Regions from separate parts of the uncultured Caballeronia sp. genome, predicted to be linked through region 2. Evidence: predicted binding sites of a transcription regulator. Region 2 holds the regulator's gene; the other holds the start of a gene.
What was found. Region 2 encodes LexA, which represses DNA repair genes until DNA is damaged. Its sites were predicted from a motif close to ACTGTATNNNNATACAGT; they were not measured.
Positions count from the first base shown of each region.

Region 1: the regulator LexA is predicted to act here: its motif matches at 2,078-2,095, upstream of imuA (translesion DNA synthesis-associated protein ImuA).

Region 1 covers NZ_CAXTGZ010000072.1:12,895-16,765, reverse strand. Annotated here, with positions in the region: partial or broken gene ACFFAR_RS07335 (DNA polymerase Y family protein) at 1-1,352, opposite strand, end outside; gene imuA (translesion DNA synthesis-associated protein ImuA) at 1,282-1,989, opposite strand; gene ACFFAR_RS07325 (enoyl-CoA hydratase/isomerase family protein) at 2,251-3,012, shown strand; gene ACFFAR_RS07320 (ABC transporter substrate-binding protein) at 3,060-3,871, shown strand, end outside.
Region 2 covers NZ_CAXTGZ010000128.1:9,629-13,499, reverse strand. Annotated here, with positions in the region: partial or broken gene ACFFAR_RS11350 (sulfate ABC transporter substrate-binding protein) at 1-977, opposite strand, end outside; gene lexA (transcriptional repressor LexA) at 1,263-1,928, shown strand; gene ACFFAR_RS11340 (hypothetical protein) at 2,124-2,528, shown strand; gene ACFFAR_RS11335 (DUF2939 domain-containing protein) at 2,653-3,270, shown strand; gene ACFFAR_RS11330 (universal stress protein) at 3,304-3,810, opposite strand.

The DNA of each region.
Region 1 (3,871 bases), on a different contig from region 2:
CATCCGGCTTCTATGCGTTCCGCCGGTGACACCGTTTTCAGCGGCGAGCCATAAAACGGCCGATGGTTTTTCATCATCAGCTGCAGCGGTTTTTCGAGCAGCCATGCGGGACGCGGCAAATCCGACGGCATGCCTTCGGGCTTGGCGGGAAGAGAGGTATCGGTGACGGAAATCCAGCGGTTCGCGCATTCCGGCCGATGATCCGACGACGGCGCCGCCCGCAGCACATTCTCGGCGCCAAGCCTTGCAACCAGCAATTCCAGCAGCCGGTTATGGTCCTCGGGCGAGCCGCCGGGTTCGGGGAAAAGCGTCTCGGTGGGCGGTTCGGCCGCCTGAATTTTTGCAGCGCTCAACCGCATGGCAATGACCGCCGCGACGAGTTCCGTGCGCCCGAGCCGCTCCTTGAACAGGCGCACGAGATGCTGTTCGTGCCAGGTCGGTTCGGCAAGCGCGATCTGGATGATCGTCGGGTCGATGGCGCTGCGCCCGCGCTCATGTTCCAGCGTGAGCGTGGCGTGCGTGAGCGCGAGTTGCTGCGTGCTCAGCCAGCCGCACATTTGCACGATCAGCCGGCGCGCGGAAAACAGCATGGCTTCCGCATTTTCGATGCGATCCGGCAACTCGATACGCGCACTGAACGCCGGCGGCACGGCCAGCCACTCGTACAACTCGGGCGCGATGCCGTAAGCGCGATCCAGTGAGTCGAGCAGCGCGACGCCGCAGCGTTTTTTCAGGCCGGCGCGCGGCAGGCGCCGGATGTCGTTCAGCGTCTTGCAGCCGAGCCCCGAAAACCAGTCGGCGAACGCGCGCACTTCCTGTACGGATTGAAACGGCAGCGCGCCGAGCTTACGTTCGAGCGACGCCATTTTCAGCACGCGCCGCCTGATGTGGGCACGGCCCGCGCTTTTGGCAAGCAGCCAGGCGCCCTGACCCGTCGGCGATGTACTCACGCGCGCACTGAGACCGATTGCATCGACGATATCCCGCATCTGCTGGCACAACTTCACGATACCGCCAAACAGCCGCAAGCTCGCCGTCACATCCACAACGATGGTTTCCTCGTCGCACAACGCGACCATGGGCGAGAACTTCATCAACGAAAAAGCGGCCTCGCGCATCACGTCCTGTTCCTTGACCAGGTCGCGCTCGAACATCAGCGTGTCGGGCGCCAACGTGAGCACGCCGCCGCGCTTCATGCCGAGGCACACGCCAGCCTCGCGAGCACCCGGGTCCGCGATCAGGACCTTGTCGTGGTCGAGGACGACGCAGCCGTGTTCAGGCCTACGCGACCAGCGTGGACGGAACACTTCCAGCGACAACCGCGGTAGATGGATGCCGACGTACACGGGCATGGGGGCTCAACAAAATGGGAGAAGGTTGCAGGGTGACGGACAGTCTTTCGGTGCGGATCGGGCCTTTGCGCTTGATGACATCGACAACAATGCCGCTGCCCGCCGGACGCACCGCCAGCCGCAACGTAGCCGGCGACGAATCCGGCGCGCACGCAAGCGGGCGCACCACCATGAACAGTGTTTCGGACGACTGCGCGGCCAGGTGCAGACGCCGCAGCGACTCGGTGCGCATATGTTGCTGCCAGAAAACGAGTGCGCCGCAACTGCCGGCCTTGAGAATTTGCTCGGCTGACCAGAGGGCATCGGCCATTTTTGCCGCACGCAACCGGAGCAGTTTGTCGAGCGGCACGCCCAGGTAGGCGAACGCAAGCGAGTTCGGAATATGGGGCGGCTGCACGAGCGCGATCGGGCGTTTGCTCACGGCGGCGAGCGCCGGGCGCAGCAGCCTGACTTCGCCCACGCCCGGCTGCTGCACCAGCAACTCGATCAGCGTGCCCAGCGGCCAGCCGCCGCCGGGCAATTCAGCGGAAAGCACGGCATAGCCCGTGTCGACCGTCTGTCCGTGCGAGCGGGCAAGCTGCGACCCGCGCCACAAGGCGATTCCCCCAAAACCGGGATGCGTGGTCGAGTCGATCAGGGCGTCGAGACGGCACGACGCCTTGCTGGACTGCGGGAGTTTCTCTGGATTGCCGAAGGCGGAGTTCACGGGGGACCTCTTGCTGAGTACTGTACAAATATACAGTAATTCTAGCGCAGGAATTCTCCACCCGGGAAATCAATAGGACAGTTCTTAAGCGCGTGTGTCACGCCGGCAGACAGGTGAAAACTCCTGCTTGCGCTCTGTTTTTGCTCAACGTATATTGAATGTCACCCAACAACTATTGCGATGCGATAAAAAATGACTGAAGACATTTTGGTATCCCGCCATGAACGTGTAGCGATCATCACGCTCAATCGTCCGGAAAAACTCAATGCGTGGACCACGCCGATGCGCAACGCGATCATCGACGCACTGGAACGCTTCGACGCTGACGACAATGTCACGGCGATCATCATGACGGGCGCAGGCAACCGCGCCTTTTCCGCCGGGCAGGATCTCTCGGAGGCCCATGACTTCGACGGCGAACGTGCGGTCGCCTGGGTCAAGGAATGGCAGCGTTACTACGCTGCGCTGCGCGGCCTCAAGAAGCCGCTGGTGATGGCGCTGAACGGCACGGCAGCGGGCTCGGCGTTCCAGGTGGCGCTGCTTGGCGACATCCGCGTCGGTCATCCGGGCGTGCGCATGGGCCAGCCGGAAATCAACGCGGGTATCGCGAGCACGACCGGTCCGTGGATCATGAACTCCATGCTCGGCATGTCGCGCACGATCGAACTGACGCTCACGGGCCGCCTGATGGACGCCGATGAATGCAAGCAGATCGGCCTGATTCACCACATCGTGGCCGAAGAAAAAGTACTGGAAAAAGCGCTCGAGATCGCGACCGACCTGGGCAACAAACCGCCGGTTGCAATGCGTCTGGATAAACAGCGATTCCGCGAAATGACCGAGCCGGGTTTTCAGGACTGCATAGAAGCGGGCGCTCGCATTCAGCGCGAAGCCTACGATTCGGGCGAACCCGCTCGCATGATGGAAGAGTTCTTCCGCAAGCGCGCGAAGTGAGCCGGTCGCGTTTCATCTACTGAACCATCGAGCGGGAGACCATGGCAATGACGCAACACTTCAACGAAAAGCGGCGCCGGCTGTTGCAGGGTGCAGGCGCACTTGCGCTCGCGGGTGCAATGCCGGTGCTGGTCCGCGCGGATGACAAGCAGATTGTCGTGTCGGACCCGGGCGGCCCTTATACGCTCGCGTATCGTCAGGCGTTCTACGATCCGTTCGAAAAAGCGACGGGCATCAAGGTGGTAAGCGTCGCACGCGAGTCGCAGCCGGTCGCGCAGTTCGAAGCGATGGTAAAGACGAAAAACTATGTGTGGGACGTGACCACACTCACGCTCTCCGCCGACATTCCATACCTCGAAGCGAAGGGCCTGATGGAGCCGATCGGCCTCAAGCCGTCGGACTTCCCGGATGTGATGCCCGAAGCGATCACGCCCAACTGGCTGGGCGTGGACGTGTATTCCACGGTGCTCGCGTACCGCACCGACAAATTCCAGGCGAACGGCCCGAAATCGTGGACAGACTTCTGGGACGTCAAGCGTTTTCCGGGCCGCCGCTGCCTGCGGCGCAGTCCGCTCGACACGCTGGAGCAAGCGTTGCTCGCCGACGGCGTGCCGCTCGACAAGCTCTATCCGCTCGACGTCGACCGCGCATTCAAGAGTCTCGACAAGATCAAACCGCATATTGCGATCTGGTGGACTTCGGGTGCGCAGTCCATGCAGGCAATCCAGAGTGGCGACGTCGACATGATTTCACTATGGAACGGCCGCGCGCAGTCCGCGATCGACGGCGGTGCGCCGGTCAGGATCGTCTGGAATCAGGGCCTTTATTCCATCGAAGGATGGGGTATTCCCAAAGGCAC
Region 2 (3,871 bases):
TTGGTCCAGCCGCCGAACGAATCATCGATGGTGTACAGCTTGATCTTCGGGAACTGCTTGGTGAGCGCGGCCGGAACCGTTGTCGAACGCGGACGATAAAAATTGCGCGCCGCAATCTCCTGCCCTTCCTCGCTATACAAGTACTTGAGGTAAGCCTCGGCCAGCTTGCGTGTGCCATGACGGTCGACGACCTTGTCGACGACGGCCACCGGCGGCTCAGCCAGAATGCTCACCGAGGGCACCACGATCTCGAATTTGTCCGCGCCGAATTCCTTCAGCGACAGGAACGCCTCGTTTTCCCAGGCGATCAGCACGTCGCCCTGACCGCGTTGCACGAAGCTCGTGGTGGCGCCACGCGCGCCTGAGTCGAGCACGCCGGCGTTCTTATAGAGCTTGGTCACGAAATCCTTGGCGGTCGTCGCATTGCCACCTGGCAAATGTTCGGCGTATGCCCATGCCGCGAGGTAGTTCCAGCGCGCGCCGCCGGAAGTCTTCGGATTCGGCGTCACAATCGATACACCCGGCTTCAGCAGATCCGGCCAGTCCTTGACCTGCTTGGGGTTGCCCTTACGAACGAGGAACACGATAGTCGATGTATAAGGCGACGCGTTGTCCGGCAAACGCTTCTGCCAGTCCTGCGCGACCAGACCCTTGGCCGACAATGCATCGATGTCATAAGCCAGCGCCAGCGTTACCACGTCAGCCTGCAAGCCATCCAGAACCGAGCGCGCCTGACCGCCCGACCCACCGTGCGACTGCTTGAACGTGACCGTCTCGCCGGTCTCGGCCTTCCATTTCTTGCCAAAAGCCTGGTTGAAGTCCTGATACAACTCGCGCGTCGGGTCGTACGACACGTTGAGAAACGACGTATCGGCGTGCGCTTGCGCGATCATCCCGATTCCCGACGCAGCCCCGATAACCGCCGTTGCGAGCAGTTTCCTGGCACGCACGCCCCACCCCGATCTACGACTCAACATTCCCCGTTCTCCGTCTTATGGTATTCGATGGGCTGAGTCTATCGACGGCCTTTCATTATTAAAAATAATTGTTCTTCATGTTTTTAGATCAAAAAGTGCTAATGAAGGCTGGCAGCGGCGTTGCGACCGCTAAACGGGTGTTGGAGCAGCCTGTTTCCGCCCTCTGTGTGGTCTGGACGACGCCGAACTTAAAGTAAAGCTTGAAAAGCGGCGAATACTGTATAAAACTACAGGCATCTGTTCATCCATACAGTGGGTGGCGGACCAGACAAGGGGCTAAAGCACGTGACCAAGACAAGCAAACTGACTGCGCGGCAGCAAGAGGTTTTCGAACTGATCCAGCGCGCAATCGAGCGCACGGGATTTCCGCCCACGCGCGCCGAGATCGCGGCAGAACTCGGTTTCAGTTCGGCCAATTCCGCCGAAGAGCATCTCCGTGCGCTGGCCCGTAAAGGCGTGATCGAGCTGGCGGCGGGTTCCTCACGCGGCATCCGGTTGCTGAACCAGCCAGGTCCTGATGACGGACCGCATCAGTTCACATTGCCGCACGCGAGCATCATGCAATTGTCCCTGCCGCTGGTTGGGCGCGTGGCTGCAGGCAGCCCGATCCTTGCGCAGGAACATATCTCGCAGCACTTCGCTTGTGACCCGGCACTGTTCTCGAGCAAGCCCGACTACCTGTTGAAGGTTCGCGGGCTTTCCATGCGCGACGCCGGCATCTTCGACGGTGACCTGCTCGCAGTGCAGAAGAAGAACGAGGCAAAAGACGGCCAGATCGTCGTCGCGCGGCTCGGTGACGACGTGACGGTGAAACGCTGGAAGCGTCGCCCGGACGGCGTCGAACTGATCGCCGAGAATCCCGATTACGAAAACATCTTCGTGGCTTCGGGTAGCGACGAATTCGCACTTGAAGGTATCGCTGTCGGACTGATCCGATCCGGCGAATTGTGATGTGCTTCGAGCGCGGCCGGCTTGATGGTCACGCTCTGATTCTCGTCTTTTGATTGCTGCTTTCTGATCCGCTCTGCGGCGGCGGGCGCTCCCGCTACCAGCCGCGCCGCGGTTGAATTTCCGGCCTTATAAAGCGTGACGGACATCGCATCCGCGATGAACCGGCGCGCACCCTATTGTTCACGGAGAAACATCATGGAACGATTTGCCCGCCTGTTTTCTGCCTCGTTTTTATCTGCTTCGTCGGCTGCGTCAGCTTCTTTCGCGCCCGCAGCACGGTCGCCGCTTTCATTCAGGCAATTCCGCGAGTTCGGCCGCTTTCGTCATCTGCGCGCGCTGATCTCCTGCAAGATACGGAAGGACACAAACACGCCGGACATGTTCGACGAACCGCCTGTGCTGCCTTCGCGGCAACCTGCGTTTGCACGGGTGTCGCTCAGCGCGTCGGTTCATGCGCAAGCCGAGCGCCGTGCGCCGGTGCGGGTTTATCGAGGCGAATCGCGCGTGATCATGGTGGGCAACATTGAAGCGGTTTCGCGCATGATCGACCGTTATATCGACGAAGAACGCGCGGGTGTCGAAGGCGGTCTTCTTGCGTGAACTTCAGGTAATCCTCGTGATTGTTCGAGTTTGAGGGATAGATTTCGTGACGGCGCGGTCAATTGAGATTGGTTGTCAGTTGGTCGTCGTCAATCACCTCGAACTCACGAAGGCACCCTGACGTATGTCTCGCATCAGCAAATCCGTTCTGACCGCACTGATCGTAATTGCGGCCGTCGCAGCGCTCGGACTACTTTACGCATCACCTTATATTGCGCTGGACCGCATGAAACGCGCCGCCGATACGCGCGATGCCGAGACGGTGAACGCGTACGTGGATTTTCCGCTGCTGCGAGAGAGTCTGAAGGAACAAGTCGGGCAACTGCTTACCCGGAAGATCGATGTACGTAAAAGCGGCAATCCGCTGGCGTTGCTGGGCGCAATGATTGGCGCCGCGCTGATCGGTCCACTCGTGGATTCGTACGCAACGCCGGATGGCGTGGCGGCAATCCTGAACGGCATACCGCCGCGAGGCGATCCCGGCGAGAAACCGCCGGCTCCGCCCTCGCCCGATTCCGCCACACCTGGCACGGCACCCAGCGCACAGCAATCTCCGCCTGTCACGAGCGCGCCGGCGCAACCGGCGCCCAAGCAGCCGCCACAAACAACGGCGGGTTATAGAAGCTTCGACACGTTCACGGTGAACTACCGGCACGGCGCCGGTGACGCGCGCTATTCGGCCATTCTCAAACGATACGGCCTGTTCTCGTGGAAGCTGGTCGGCATCGAGTTGAACGGATGAACCGGGCTTCAGGTACCTTGACGCCCTGCATCCTCACACACTCACTTCGGCCTTGACGGGGACTGCGGCGTGGGCGGCATCTTCCTGCTCGGCCGTCGATCCGGTCGGCGACACGGCCACCAGAATGCTGCACGACACGCGGTCCATCAGCGGCGTGTTCCCCGCGCCCATCCACCACCGCGCCAGCCCGGTGCGGCAACGGTGTCCCACCACGACCAGATCCACCTGAAGACTTTGCGCAAGCCCGGCAATCTCATCGATAGGATGCCCGAACGCAAAATGACCCTCGGCATGTACACCACGCTCGGTCAGCCAATCCACGCCTTCGTGCAGGATGTCGCGGGCCGCGTCTTCAAAGCGCCCGCAGGCCATGTCGGTGAGGAGGCCCGCGCTTTGCGCGATGCTCGAACGCATATCGACAACGGCCAGCAGATGGGTTTCGGCTTTCAGCTCGAGCGCGAGATTTGCGCCGTCGCGTAACGCCTTGCGTCCTTCGCGGGAGCCGTCGTAGCACAGCAGGATTTTTCGGTAGCTTGCCATGGTGGTTCTCCGCGCTGCTCGTGGCAGCAAAGGGCATCGAAAAAAACAGTCTTCAACGTAT